Regions from separate parts of the Colwellia asteriadis genome, predicted to be linked through region 4. Evidence: predicted binding sites of a transcription regulator. Region 4 holds the regulator's gene; each other region holds the start of a gene.
The links. Region 4 encodes FliA, which starts transcription of late flagellar genes. Its sites were predicted from a motif close to CTAAAGNTNNNNNNNNNNNNGCCGATA; they were not measured.

Region 1 (3,781 bases), on a different contig from region 4:
TGCCCAGCAGTCAAAGGAAAGTTAAGTTTGTGGTTTGAGTACTTGAATTGGCTCACTCTCTTTAGCTTTACCTTGATTAATTGCGATTTCAACGCGTCTATTTCTTCGACGATTAAGCGCATTAGTATTAGGCACTAATGGCCTGGTATCTGCGTGACCCGCAACAATTAAGCGCGTTTGATCAAACCCTGGCACTTTAATTAACTCATGAGCAATAGAGACCGCTCGCTTACTTGATAAGTCCCAATTAGAGTTAAACAGCTCAGAATCGACACCACGATTATCAGTATTACCCGAAACCATAATCTCTCCAGGCATTGTATTTAGTAATTCACCTATTTCACGAATAATCGGCTTAAATTTAGGTTGTAAAAAAGCAGAGCCTGATGGAAACGAGCCATTTTCTCGAATACGAATAATAACTTGCTGACCTAAGGACTCAAGTTCTATAGCGCCATCTTGTATTTGTTGCTCAAGTTGTTCAGCTATTTTTTTAACTAAGTCATTTACTTGCTCTTGGGCTGCTTGCTCTATTTCTTCTTTCGCTTGTTCCATTGCTTGTGCCGATAAAGCATCTTCGGTATTTTGTGACTGGCCACCACGTTCAGTACCTCGTTGCTCTTGACGGCCCCCTGCAGAAGTTTCATCACCCGCTTGAAACTCCAACATTTGTTGGGTCATTTCCATAGTTTGCTGCTGAATAACTTCAATTGGTGTTGGCTCTGGTTTCCCTGGTCTAAACTCTTGAGCGATAATACTGGTGCCTTTAGGAATGTCTTTCACTTCAATCTTGTTTTGCACACCAAAAGCAAACTTCATAGAGCCTGCAATTTGTTTGAACTTTAAAACGTCCATTTCAGAAAAAGATAACAGTAGGACGAAGAAGCACATTAATAGCGACATCAAGTCGGCAAAAGTCCCCATCCATGCGGGTAGCCCTGGGGGCGGACATTTACATTTTGGTTCACTCATAAAACATTACTCTTCATTGGTATCTATTTTACGTTTACCTTCAGCTAAGTAATTTTTCAGTAAGCCTTCGATTACACGTGGATTTTGACCATCTTGAATACCAAGTACTGCATCAAGCACCAGCTCTTGATTCATCTTTTCTTCTTCTAAACGCAGTTTTAATTTAGCAGCCAATGGAATAGCGATAACATTGGCTAAAAATGCCCCATAAAGTGTAGTTAATAATGCAACCGCCATCGCAGGGCCAATTGATTTAGGGTCATCCATATTCGATAACATTGCAACCAAACCAATTAATGTACCTATCATTCCCATCGCAGGGGCAACATCAGCTAACGCCATTAGCATATCAGCGCTTTTCTCATGACGTTCCGTAGTTAAATTAATATCTTTTTGTAAGGTTGCTCGTACCACATCAGCATCATGACCATCGACTAGCATATCAACGCCTTTTTGCATAAAGGCATTGGTAATTTCGGCTTCCTCTAGTGCTAAAAATCCACCTTTGCGCGCGGCATCAGCCATATCCACGGCTTTATCAATAAGTTCTTCTGGTTTTTCTAATTTAAACATAAAGGCTTTGGCGATAACTTTACCAATACCAAAAAACTGCCCCATATTATAATTTGATAAGACTACGAAAATTGAGCCACCAAAAACAATAATAACGGATTGAACATCGACGAACATCATAATGTCGCCAGAAAGCACCATCGCCATTATTAGTAAACCAATAGCACCTAATATGCCAACTAACGTAGCTAAATCCACACAATTCCCCTAAAACATCACATTTATCGATCTTCAATATAAGAATAGTACAATATGCTAAAACTATTCACTATAACTTTACTCAGTTAACCTTTTATTATCGTCCATAATGTCAATAACTTAACCTTCATGATAAAATAATTCACTTATTTAGGTATAACACCAGATTGACCAACGTCGCAAGCTAAGGTAAGTTTGCGCCAATAAATCACTTTCCACAGCTCTGAGTATATTAAGCGATAAATTATGGCAAAAAAGAAATTAGAAAACCTATCATTTGAGGAGTCTCTCAATGAACTTGACACCATAGTTCAAAGCTTAGAGCAAGGTGAATTAAGTTTAGAAGAGTCAATGGCTTTATTCGAACGCGGCTTAAACTTAAGTAAGGTCAGCCAAGATAAACTTCAAACGGCTGAGCAGAAAGTCAAAATATTGCTAACGCAGAATGAAACCGCACCATTAGCAAATTACGATAGCAGTACGGATCAAGATTAATGACAACGCTTAACAATTATGAGTATTACCAACAACGCATTAATAATTTTTTAACTGTACAACTTGATAAACTCAAGGTTAACGACGAAAGGTTGCTCGCAGCCATGCGCTATGGCTTGTTAATTGGTGGTAAGCGCATGCGCCCTTATTTAGCTTATACAACGGGCGAAGCTTTAGGGGCTGACCTGCATGACATAGACGCTATTGCAGCTTCAATAGAGTGTATACACGCCTACTCTTTAATTCATGACGATTTACCAGCAATGGACGATGACGATTTACGTCGCGGCCAACCTACATGCCATAAAGCTTTTGATGAGGCTACGGCAATATTAGCGGGTGATAGTTTGCAAACCTTAGCGTTTGATATTATTGCTAACCATAAATTCTCTCAAAATGCACAAAATAAACAGGTTGAACTGATTCGACAATTAATTAACGCCGCGGGTTATCAAGGCATGTGTGGTGGCCAAGCGCTTGATTTAGCAGCGACTAATAGTGAAGTTGACATTGCATCTTTAGAAAAAATTCATTCGTTAAAAACAGGGGCTTTGTTACAAGCTTCGGTATTAATGGCTGCAGAATGTGTTGTTGATATCAAAGCAGAACATAAAGCAGCGTTAGCAGAGTTTTCTCAACACATTGGCTTAGCCTATCAAGTACAAGACGATATTATTGATATTACTTCTACCGAAGAGCAATTAGGAAAACCTGCAGGCTCTGATGTTGCAGCAAACAAAAGTACTTACCCTGCACTCCTGGGTTTACAAGCTGCAAAAGATAAAGCTGAAAACTTATTTCAACAAGCGCTTCAAGCTTTGGCGACTTTACCTTACAATACGCAATCATTAGCAGACTTTGCTACGTTTATCGTAAAACGAAATCATTAGAACTCAATATAATAACTATGACTATAAACCTTGCTGACTACCCTCTTTTATCAAATATTAATACGCCATCAGATCTGCGTAATGCTGGGCAAGATCAACTCACGCGTATCAGCAATGAATTACGGAGTTATTTACTTAACTCGGTAAGCAAAAGTAGCGGTCATTTTGCCTCAGGGCTCGGTACAATAGAGCTAACTGTGGCACTACATTATGTTTATAACACCCCTTTTGATCATCTTATTTGGGATGTAGGCCATCAGGCTTACCCACATAAAATATTAACCGGTCGTCGCGATAGACTACATACCATCAGACAAAAAGATGGTTTACACCCTTTCCCATGGCGTGAAGAAAGCGAATATGATGTACTGAGTGTAGGTCACTCAAGCACCTCTATTTCAGCAGCATTAGGTTTAGCTGTTGCCGCTGAAAAAGAAGGTAAAGGGCGTAAAACTGTTGCTGTAATAGGTGATGGCGCAATGACCGCAGGAATGGCTTTTGAAGCATTAAATCATGCAGGCGACATTAATAAAGATATGCTTATTATTTTGAATGACAATGAAATGTCAATTTCTCAAAATGTGGGCGCACTTAATAACCATTTCGCAAAAATGCTTTCTGGTAGCTTTTATACGGGATTACGTGAAGGTGGT
Region 2 (3,781 bases), on a different contig from region 4:
CAATAGGTCATAGTTTATATGCGTATTTGGGGTAAAATCTTAGGTTTTTTATTCGGTTTAATGTTGAGTAAAAATATTGTTGGTGCATTACTTGGAGCTTGGCTAGGGCACCTATTTGACCGAGGCCGAGGTTTTGATTTCAATGCTATGTCAGGCAATGAAGAAGATGATGTTTCCCGCCAAGCAACATTTTTTTATAGTACCTTCTCAATTATGGGGCATGTCGCTAAAGCGAAAGGGCAGGTAACGAGTCATGAAATTGCTTTTGCTAGTGCTTACATGGACAAATTGGGCTTAACAAGCCAGCTACGTAAACAGGCACAAGATGCTTTTAGAGAAGGTAAATCGGAAGCTTTTCCGCTCAAAGATCGTTTAATTAAATTTAAGCGTATCATGGGCAACCGTCAGGATTTATTGCTGATGTTTTTGGAAATCCAAATTCAAGTTGCATTTAGTGATGGCGAGCTCGATAAAGAAGAGCGTGCAGTGTTGCATACCATTGCTAAATATTTAGGTTATTCTGCGCGCGAGCTTGATAATTTATTGGAAATGATTATTGCTAGTGCATCATTTCATCAGCAATCAGGGTCGTCAGGGAGACAACAAAGTAGTCAAACAAGTGGTCAACAATTAAATAATGCTTATAAAGTTTTAGGTGTTGAAGCAAGCACCCCAATGCCAGCAATTAAAAAGGCATATAAAAAGTTAATGTCACAGCATCACCCCGATAAGTTGATTGCTAAAGGTTTACCGCCAGAAATGATGGAAACAGCTAAGCAAAAAACTCAAGATATTCAAGCCGCTTACGATTTGATTTCTAAACAGGTGAAGTAGTAAATGGGTTGCCTAGCTAATGGCTACCAGCCAATAGATTTCAGCCAACCATTAATTTGACTTAATAATTCATTATTAGGGTAATAGCCAGAGAGTGTATTGTTAAGTTGTCGTTGACGGTAATAAACTTTCATTTCTTGAGCTGATGACGACATTCGCATCGGTATCGCGGCGATTACACTGGGATGATCGTAATGTAAATAAAGATCGAGTAAAGGCAGTTCTAATAAAGCAACATTTTTAGCAAGGTCTTCATTGAGTTGAGTTTGAAGATCTCGGCTACCTCTGCGATAACTGCTTAATAGCACCAACGCATTAGGCGCGGTGGTTAACTTAGCTACATCATCTGCAGGTTCTGTATTCTCACTTAATAAATCGACTAAAAAGGCGCCATTGTTACCTTGTGCTATTACAATCACAATACCGGGATGTTCTTTCGCTTTATTCATTGTTGCGGTAAGTATTGCAGCAAGTTGCTTTTTATACTCAGTGATTAAGGGGGTATTTTGCTCTTGTTGTTCGGTTGCTGTAAGCGCGGTTGACGGATAACCTTCGGGTTTATCGTGAGGCTGAATCGTTATAGTAGTCCAGCCATGTTTTGGTAACGCCTTACGTAAAAAATTAATCGCTTTTGGGTTAGTTGCTCCTTGTTGCCAATCAGGTAATAAAATGGCAACGCCCTTACTGTTAGCCGTTGTGAATTTTTGTTCTAAGGTTAGATAGCTCTCAGGACCCGCAAGTAAAGGTTTAACCCGTTCTGCTGCGATATAATGCTTTAAGTCTTGTGTATGTTGAACGCCGTAATTTATCGGCATAGGTTGCTGTTCTTTTTCTTGCTCTTTATTTGGTGAGTCTGTTTTTGTTTTCGCTTGTTCGGTAGCCGTGCTTTCTTTCGTTTTTTCGGTTGCTTTACTTTCCTCAAATGCTTGAGTATTTAACGCGAGTACGCTTACAGTTAACAAGATAATACATGGTAATGAGAAAAGCTTAATGGGCATAATTATTGTTTCTCCAATGTATTTATCATGATCTCAGCTTATTGAGTGTTTTTATATATAGTACTTGCTTATATCTTATCGACACTTTTATACCAAGCGTTAATTACATTCTATATTTTATCTAAATATGTAACCATTTCAGTGATTAGTTAAACGGACATGGTGCGTTAAAGCTGACCTGCGCTTGAGTGCTTGGGTGTGTAAAGCTTAAGCTTAGCGCGTGTAACTGTAAGCGAGGGCTTAACGCTAACGCTTGTGGGTTTGCATAAAGACGATCACCCAAAATAGGGTTTCCTAACGCTAGCATGTGTACGCGTAATTGGTGCGAACGACCAGTAACAGGGCTAAGTTCAACCAAAGTGCTATTACGTTCATTACTGGTATCACGGCTCAGTACTTTGTAATGTGTTAGTGCGGCTTTACCGTAGTCATGGTCAACCATTTGTTTAGGGCGATTAGGCCAATCACAGATCAAGGGTAAATCGACACTACCTTGATCTTGTGCAACCTGACCGTAAACTCTGGCAATATAGCTTTTTTGGGTTTGTCGCTTTTCAAATTGGCGACTAATCGCTACATGAGCTGGCTTATTTAGCGCTAATAGCATTAAACCAGAGGTAGCCATATCAAGGCGGTGCACTATGGTTGCTGTTGGTAATACGCGTTGTACTCTATTTTGTAAGCAGTCTTGATGCTCAGGTAAGCGCCCAGGTACGCTTAAAATACCACTGGTTTTATTAATGATAACAATATCACTGTCTTGATAAATAATATCAAGATACGGTGACATTGGTGGGGTATAAATAAAGTCTGGGTTAGCAGCCATACATTTCCTTTTTTATAGCAGGGGCTTATTCATAACCCCTGCTAGTTTTTTGTTAGTGGGTAACCACTATCATACGTATCGCTTCAAAGGTGAGTTGTGCTTTGTCTATATAATGGCTCAACTCCTGTTGCTGTGTGGCAATAAAGTCTATTTCTTCTTGGCGTACACTCGGGTTTATGGCTTTTAGTGCGGTTAACCTTTCTTGCTCTTGTGTCAGCTTAATGTTCATCATGGCTAGTGCTTTTTCTTGAATGGCATTAATTTCTTTATCGCCATGAGCTTCTGCTTTAGTCACTAATGGGCCAATTTGACTTTTTAATGCTTTTACTAACTGCAATGCCATTTGCTTTTTAACCGGAGCAAGCTGCTTGTCTAACACGTCTTCACTGACTTTTTCTGCGAGATTGTTACCATTTTTATCCACTAAAATACGAATAGGCGTAGTCGGTAAATAGCGCCCTAGTTGTAAGTTAGCAGGCGCTGTTGCTTCTACAGTAAATAAACACTCTAAAAAGAAAGTACCAACGGGTAACGCTTCGTTCTTTAAAAGCCCGATACTGGCATTACCAATATCGTCACTAAGCACTAAGTCTAAAACACCACGCACCATAGGATGATCCCAAGTGAGTAATTGATAGTTCTCGCTTATCAGGGCAGTATCACGATTAAAGGTAACTGTTGTGCCATCTTCAGGTAAGCAAGGGAAGTTGCTATTGAGCATGTGCTCAGTTGGATTTAAGGCTATAGCATTATCGGCTTTGTCGTCTTGTTGAACACCAAAAACATCTAATGCTTGAAACATAAACTGAGGGAGGTTGATATCATTATCAACAGCCGCTATTTTCTCTACTAATTCGTGGGCACGACCTTGACCTGACGAGTTCAGCTCTAATAATTTATCACGGCCTGACTCTAACTCGGCTTTGATGTCTAAATGCTTTTGCCAACTCTGCGCGATTAATGTCTCTGCTTCGCTTGATTGTTGTTGAGCCGTTAAAGCTAAAGATAATAACTGTTCACCAAAGCTTTCAAACACTACACGGCCAGTAATACAGGTGTTTTCAAAAGCTTGCATGCCTTGGTGATACCAGTCAAATAACAAGTGCTGAGCAGAGTCACTGAA
Region 3 (3,781 bases), 140 kb from region 4:
ATCCAGAAGCTGGTGTTGCATTCCGCGGTTCATTCTTAATTGATGAAGAAGGTAATGTTCGTCACCAAGTAGTTAACGATTTACCATTAGGTCGTAACGTTGATGAAATGTTACGTATGGTTGATGCATTACAATTCCACCAAGAACACGGTGAAGTATGTCCTGCAGGTTGGAACAAAGGTGATAAAGGTATGACAGCTTCCCCAGAAGGTGTTGCATCTTACCTTACAGATAACGCTGAACAGCTTTAATTGTTAGTACTTATTCGTCTTTTTGGTTAACTACGAGTAAATTAGCTTTTAAGCGCTAATTATAATAATTAGCATATAAAAAAACCGCCTCGGCGGTTTTTTTGTTTTTCAGTTAAGGAGGTTGGCTTAGCTGAGTGACATTACTCTTCTATGGTTGGCATTGGCCAACCACCTAAAGTTTTCCATTTATTAACAATATAACAAAATAGCTCAGCAGTTTTTTCGGTATCGTATAAGGCGCTATGCGCTTCACTATTATTGAACTCTATATTGGCGGCAACACAGGCTTTAGCTAATACGGTTTGCCCTAAAGCAAGCCCTGACAGTGTTGTCGTGTCAAAGCTCACAAATGCATGAAAAGGGCTACGCTTTATATTACAGCGCTCGGTGGCTGCATTTAAAAATCCTAAATCAAAAGCCGCGTTATGAGCAACAATGATGGCGCGTTGGCAACCAGCCAATTTCATTTTTTTTCTCACGAGTTTAAATAATGACTTTAGTGCTTCATCTTCATCTACCGCAAAACGTAACGGGTTTGTAGGGTCAATACCGGTAAAAGCTAATGCTTTAGGCTCTAAATTGGCTCCCTCAAAAGGGTTAATATTAAATTGAATTGTTTCATCAATCGACATTAGCCCGGTTTCTTCGTCTAGCGTTAATACTGAGGCTGCTAGCTCGAGTAGTGCATCGGTTTGTGCGTTAAAACCTGCTGTTTCAACATCAATAACAACGGGGAAGTAACCTCTAAAACGTTGAGATAAAGCTGGTGAAGTAAGCTCTTGAGGTTGACTTGTTTTTGGTGATGGGTCGTTATTGGCTGGTTTAGGTGTTATTTCTGGTATTGGATTAGACATAAGATAAATAAAAGCACGCATCAAAAATTTCAGCAATTATCTCAGAAAAGTCTTTTAAAAACGAGGTGCAAAAGGATTTTGATGTATTAGGCCTCATTATTTATCACTAAATGGCGATTAATTGAGAAGAAACTGCTAAAGTTATCTTAGATTAGGACGATAACCTATATATCCTTTATATTACTCTATATTAGTGATAATTAGTGACTATTGGTTGGTCATTGTTTATTAGTATTGTGCATAACATTATGAAAAAAACACTCATATCAATTACATTATTTTCTTTATTAGCCACTAGCTTAACTGCTGGGTTTTGGAGTAACAATGCGCAGGCGGGAATTCGTCAATATAGCGCTAATATTCAAAACTCTACATGGCTCTTATCTAACGATTCGCGCTTACAGTGCACATTATCACATCAAATACCTCAATATGGCGAAGCTCGCTTTTACGCTAAAGCAAACCGTCAATTAAATATGGAGTTTGAGCTTGATATGATGTTACTACCTGACAATTATTCGTTGGCCGAGGTACGTAGTGTTTCACCAAGCTGGCAGCCAGGTAATGGCTCACGTCGTTTAGCTGATATGAAGTTATATAAACAATTCAACCCAAGTCTACCTAAAAAAGTGGCTTGGACTATGTTGAGTGAACTAGAGCAGGGCATGAGCCCCACTTTTTATTATAACGACTGGTATAGCGACAGTGATAAAATATCAGTGGGTTTATCTACGGCACGCTTTAGAAAAGCTTATCAAGATTTTGTCGGCTGTATTGGTAACTTATTAAACTACAGCTTTGATGATATTTCTTATACCGTACTGAATTATCAATCAAATAGTGACAAGTTTACTAAAGCTTCGCAGCGACGCATGAATATGATTCGTGAATACTTAAGTTTAGATCCTGAATTAGAGTTAGTGCTTATTGATGCATATTCAGATAGCTATGGCGGTCGTGATGCTAACTTACGATTATCACAGCGTCGAGCAACAAAGATTAGAGATTATTTTGTACAAAACGGTATAGATGCAAGCCGAATAGAAGCGAGTGGTTATGGTGAAAAACGTCATATTGCCTCTAACGACACCACATTAGGTCGCGGTAAAAATAGACGTGTGGTTATTCAAATGCAAAAACCGTAACTGATTTTGAACAAAATCCTAAGTTATTTAATTGATTGACTCGGATTTATTATTGAACAAGCCCGTAGATACACTGTAATCTACGGGCTTGTTTGTTTTGGGCTACATTGTTTCAATAATTTGATACAGCCCACCATTTTTAGTCTAACTAAGGTAAAAATGCTATGAAAAATTTTTCAAAACTTTGCCTGTTGCTTAGCTGTTTGGCTGTATCGTCAGCACCAGCATTGTCAGCGCAAGAGCATGCTCATCATAACGTATCAGCTCAAGTATTAACGGATGCTTATACTTATGCAAATTATGATCAAGTAAAAACAACGCATGTATATTTGGATCTTGATGTAGATTTTGATAAAAAATCACTTAAAGGCTTTGTTGATCTTTCCTTAAACTGGTTAAGCGATAAACCAGCGCCAGTGATTCTTGATACTCGTGATTTAGTTATTCACCGTGTGCTGGCCCAAAATAGTCAAGGTGAGTGGAAAAAAACTGATTACAACTTAGCGAAGCGAGATGACGTTTTAGGTAGCAAGTTAACGATTAATACTCAGTTTAAAGCGAAAAAAGTCCGAGTTTATTATAACTCAACTGAAAAAGCGTCAGGTTTACAATGGTTATCTGCAGAGCAAACAGCGGGTAAAGATAAGCCTTTCTTATTTAGCCAAAACCAGGCTATTCATGCACGTTCGTGGATACCAATTCAAGACACACCAAGTGTACGTGTAACTTATACGGCTCGTATAACTACTGATAAAGATTTATTAGCCGTAATGAGTGCTAATAATGAACCGACAACAGAGCGTGATGGCGATTACTTTTTTTCAATGCCACAAGCTATTCCACCATACTTGATTGCCATTGGTGTAGGTGACTTGCACTTTAAAGCGATGAGTCATCAAACAGGTATTTATGCAGAAAGTTATATTTTAGATGCTGCCGTCGCTGAATTTGACGATACACAAATGATGATTGATAAAGCCGAAGCTATGTACGGTAAATACCGTTGGGGACGCTACGATTTATTAATTTTACCACCAAGTTTCCCGTTTGGCGGTATGGAAAATCCTCGCTTATCATTTATTACCCCAACCGTTATTGCCGGTGATAAAAGCTTAGTTAACCTTATTGCTCATGAATTAGCACACTCTTGGTCAGGCAACTTAGTCACCAATGAAAGTTGGCGTGACTTATGGTTGAATGAAGGTTTTACTAGCTATGTTGAAAATCGCATCATGGAAGCGGTATTTGGTACAGACAGAGCTGTTATGGAACAGGCATTATCGGCGCAAGACTTAAACTTTGAAATAGCAGAACTAGCACCAAACGATACTCAGCTTTATATTGATTTACAAGGGCGCGATCCCGATGACGCTTTTTCAGGTGTACCTTACATTAAAGGACAACTATTCTTAATTTATCTTGAGCAAAAATATGGACGTGAACGTTTTGATAAATTTGTACTCGACTACTTTGATGGTCATGCTTTTGAAAGTTTAGGGACTGAAAATTTTGTTAAATATATTAAAGCAAA
Region 4 (3,781 bases):
GTCACTGCAGGGGGAGTATTTTCAACTGTATTTTCGGTTGCTGTACTGTCAGTTGCGGTACTTGGGGCATTACCTTTACCGTGTAACTCATCGAGTAGTTTTTCAAATTCTAAGTCATCTATATCATCCGAAGATGTACTAGAAGTGGCTTGAGAGGACGCTGCAACTTCTGAAGAAAAAGCCCCTTGACCATGTAATTCATCAAGCAATGATTCAAATTCATCGTCTGATATTTCATTGCTATCGGTTGGATTGCTAGCCGTAGGAGCTACATTAACCTCTTCTGATGGCGCAGGAGTTGAAGGTTCCCCACCGCCATGTAACTCATCGAGTAAGCGCTCAAACTCATCTTCGGTCATTTCATCATTTGAGCCTGTATCATTTGAGTTTTCATCATTAATATCGTTATTAACAGCTACCGTAGCATCTTCAACGACAGCTTCAATTGGAGCTGGATCAGCAGCGCCTGCTGAATCAGGAGTACTAAGGCGATGTAATTCAGCTAATAGTTGCGGATCTGCAGGAATTAATGGCTGGCTATTTTGCACTAAAGCAAACATATCATTAACCGTATCTAGAGCAGATAGAATAGTATCCATAAGCTCAGGATTAACACGTCGTTGTCCAGTACGTAATAAATCAAAGATATTTTCCGCACCATGACAGACTTCAACAAGCTCATTCAAGCTTAAAAACCCTGCTCCCCCTTTCACTGTATGAAATCCACGGAAGATAGAGTTCAATAGCCCAGAGTTATCTACATCATTTTCTAGCTCAACTAGCTCTTCTGAAAGAGACTCTAAGATTTCACCCGCTTCAACTAAAAAATCCTGTAAAATTTCTTCATCTGCTTCAAAAGACATGCAGCAACTCCCATTAAAATCCTAAACTTGATAAAAGATCATCAACATCGTCTTGATCTTCAACAACATCGTCTCTGTTTTCTGTGTTTACTATCGGACCTTCAACTAAATTGTCACCGACTTTAGGTGTCGCTTGATTTTTATCATCATCAGAAGTGATACCAAAAGCGGTTAACATGTTAATTAAACTGTCTTCAACCTCTCGAACCAAATCAATAACCTTACGAATAACTTGGCCTGTTAGATCTTGGAAATCCTGTGCCATTAAGACATCGGTCATTAAGCCATGTATTAATTGAGTTTCTTTACCTGTTGTTTTAAGTAGTGTGTCAATACCCAAACAAAGGCTTTTGAACTCAGCTAAATCAATTTGATTATTCATCAGTTTAGTCCAAGCGGGATTAACTGCATCAACTTGTTCTGATATTCTATCAACCACTGGAAAAATAGCTTCAACAGCGTCCATAGTTTTGTTTGCTGCTTCTTCTGTTCTTTCAATAACGTAATTCAGGCGCTCTTTCGCATCCGGAATATCAGCATTAGCCAAGTCACTTAAACGAGAGTCAACTTGGAAGTTCGTTAACGAGTCATGAAGTTGACGTGTTAACTTACCTATTTCTGCAAACAGTTCCGAGTTAATTGGGTTTTGAATTTCTGCAATAATTGCATCGGCAGCATCTTGCTGCCCAGATTCAAGATACTCAACTAGCGATTTTGCTTGCTCTAAAGAGATCCGCCCCATCATAGCTATACTCATGCAAAGTCCTTAATACTTATGCAAACCATATTCTTAGCATATTAAATTCGTATAAAGCTAAAACAGTTATTAACCCAAACGCTCAAAAATTTTGTCTAATTTAGTTTTTAACGTTGCCGCAGTAAATGGCTTAACGATATAACCATTTACCCCTGCTTGAGCTGCCATAACTATTTGCTCTTTTTTAGCTTCTGCAGTAATTAATAAGACAGGGATGTGAGATAAGCTCGCATCAGCTCGTATTGCTTTTAATAAGTCAATACCTTGCATACCAGGCATATTCCAATCAGTTACAACAAAGTCAAAATCTCCACCTTGAAGCATCGGTAATGCTGTGCTGCCATCATCCGCCTCTTGAATATTGGTAAAGCCTAAATCACGCAATAAATTTTTTACTATACGTCTCATGGTTGAAAAGTCATCAACTACAAGCACTTTCATATTTTTATCCAAGGCACCCTCCGGCGAAACATTTAAAATTAATAATGGTGGTATTATTTATACTATCAAACTTATTTTAACAGTGAAGTTAATTGTTATCGATTTAATAGTTTAGTTAATTTTGCCAAGATTGCATACGCGCTTTTAACCTATGCATTGCTTGACTATGAATTTGGCTCACCCTTGATTCACTTACATCAAGTACTTGACCAATTTCACGTAAATTCAATTCTTCATCGTAGTATAGCGACAGTACTAGAGCTTCACGCTCGGGTAAAGTGCTTATACACTCAGCTAACGCCTTTTTAAACGCAATTTGTTCTATATTTAGATAGGGATCATCATCAATATTGTCATCAGTATAACTTAACGCATCTTCACTTGTACCTAAGTCATCTATGCCTAGTATTTTACCTGTACTGACTTCTCTTAATATATGATGGTAGTCATTTAATGAAATATCAAGTTTTTCAGCAACTTCAATATCAGAAACATCTCTACCAAGTTTAGCTTCTAATGTATTGATTGCATCACTTACCATTCGGCTATTTTTATGTACTGAGCGAGGAGTCCAGTCACCGCGACGCATTTCATCTAGCATTGCACCACGTATTCTAATACCTGCAAAGGTTTCAAAGCTAGCACCTTTAGTATTATCAAAGTTATTAGCGGCTTCTAATAATCCAATCATGCCTGATTGAATGAGATCATCGACTAATACACTTGCAGGTAGTCTTGCCAATAAGTGATAGGCAATACGTTTGACCAAAACAGTATGTTGCTCAAGTATCGCAGCTTTATCAATTTGATTACTATAGCTATTCGCTTTTGCCACGTAATAATGCTCTCATAAAGTCGTATGGATTTGAATAAACTAGCTAATTAGCTAATAACTGCTCAATAAAAAACTCTAAGTGTCCTGATGCTTGTTTAGGTATAGGCCATTGGCCTACTTTAGTCGCTAAACTGCTAAATGCTTTAGCGGCTGGGGATTGTGGAAACGCTTCAACAATAGCTTGTTGCTTGCGAACCGACTTTCTAATATTTTCATCAAAGGGAATAACCGCGACTAACTCTAGTGCTACATCTAAAAACCTGTCTGTTACTTTAGTCAGTTTAGCAAAAAGCTGTTCGCCTTCTTTTGGATTTCGCACCATATTGGCAACAACTTTAAACTTGAAAACCCCATGGTCGCGACTTAATAACTTCATCAGTGCGTAACAATCTGTTATTGATGTGGGCTCATCACAAACCACTAACATGACATCTTGTGCTGCACGGGTAAAGCTAAGTACCATATCTGAAATACCTGCTGCGGTATCAACAATAAGTACATCAAACTGAGTTTGCATTTCACTAAAGGCACGAATTAATCCAGCATGCTCTGCTGGCGTTAAGTCAACCATAGATTGTGAGCCAGATGTTGCTGGAATTATTTTAATACCGGCAGGCCCTTCAATAATAATATCATCGAGCTCGCACTCACCCGAGAGCACATGTGATAAATTGCGCTTTACCCTCAAGCCCAACATTACATCAACATTAGCTAGACCTAAATCGGCATCTAAAACGAGAACACGCTTGCCCTGTTGGCCTAATGCTATAGCGGTATTCAAAGAAACATTGGTTTTACCTACGCCTCCTTTGCCTCCTGAAACAGCGATTACTTTAACTTTTTGTAAATCTTGCATTTTTCTTAAGCCACTCGCTTGATCTATCA

Region 1: pomA (flagellar motor protein PomA) is a predicted target of FliA. The motif match lies at 1,842-1,868, and genes of this name have one in related genera.
Region 2: ABD005_RS06030 (DUF3530 family protein) is a predicted target of FliA. The motif match lies at 1,909-1,935, and genes of this name have one in related genera.
Region 3: ABD005_RS07880 (flagellar protein MotY) is a predicted target of FliA. The motif match lies at 1,241-1,267, and genes of this name have one in related genera.

What each region holds. Positions count from the first base shown of each region.
Region 1 is NZ_BAAAFA010000009.1:65,189-68,969, reverse strand. It holds gene ABD005_RS13325 (flagellar motor protein MotB) at 22-972, opposite strand; gene pomA (flagellar motor protein PomA) at 979-1,743, opposite strand; gene ABD005_RS13315 (exodeoxyribonuclease VII small subunit) at 1,990-2,238, shown strand; gene ispA ((2E,6E)-farnesyl diphosphate synthase) at 2,238-3,128, shown strand; gene dxs (1-deoxy-D-xylulose-5-phosphate synthase) at 3,146-3,781, shown strand, end outside.
Region 2 is NZ_BAAAFA010000003.1:276,984-280,764, reverse strand. It holds gene djlA (co-chaperone DjlA) at 19-834, shown strand; gene ABD005_RS06030 (DUF3530 family protein) at 858-1,832, opposite strand; gene ABD005_RS06025 (pseudouridine synthase) at 1,978-2,658, opposite strand; gene rapA (RNA polymerase-associated protein RapA) at 2,711-3,781, opposite strand, start outside.
Region 3 is NZ_BAAAFA010000004.1:310,645-314,425, forward strand. It holds gene ABD005_RS07870 (peroxiredoxin) at 1-251, shown strand, start outside; gene rnt (ribonuclease T) at 392-1,105, opposite strand; gene ABD005_RS07880 (flagellar protein MotY) at 1,354-2,250, shown strand; gene ABD005_RS07885 (M1 family metallopeptidase) at 2,415-3,781, shown strand, end outside.
Region 4 is NZ_BAAAFA010000004.1:168,453-172,233, reverse strand. It holds gene ABD005_RS07250 (chemotaxis protein CheA) at 1-863, opposite strand, end outside; gene ABD005_RS07245 (protein phosphatase CheZ) at 877-1,620, opposite strand; gene cheY (chemotaxis response regulator CheY) at 1,690-2,073, opposite strand; gene ABD005_RS07235 (RNA polymerase sigma factor FliA) at 2,177-2,896, opposite strand; gene ABD005_RS07230 (MinD/ParA family protein) at 2,940-3,781, opposite strand, start outside.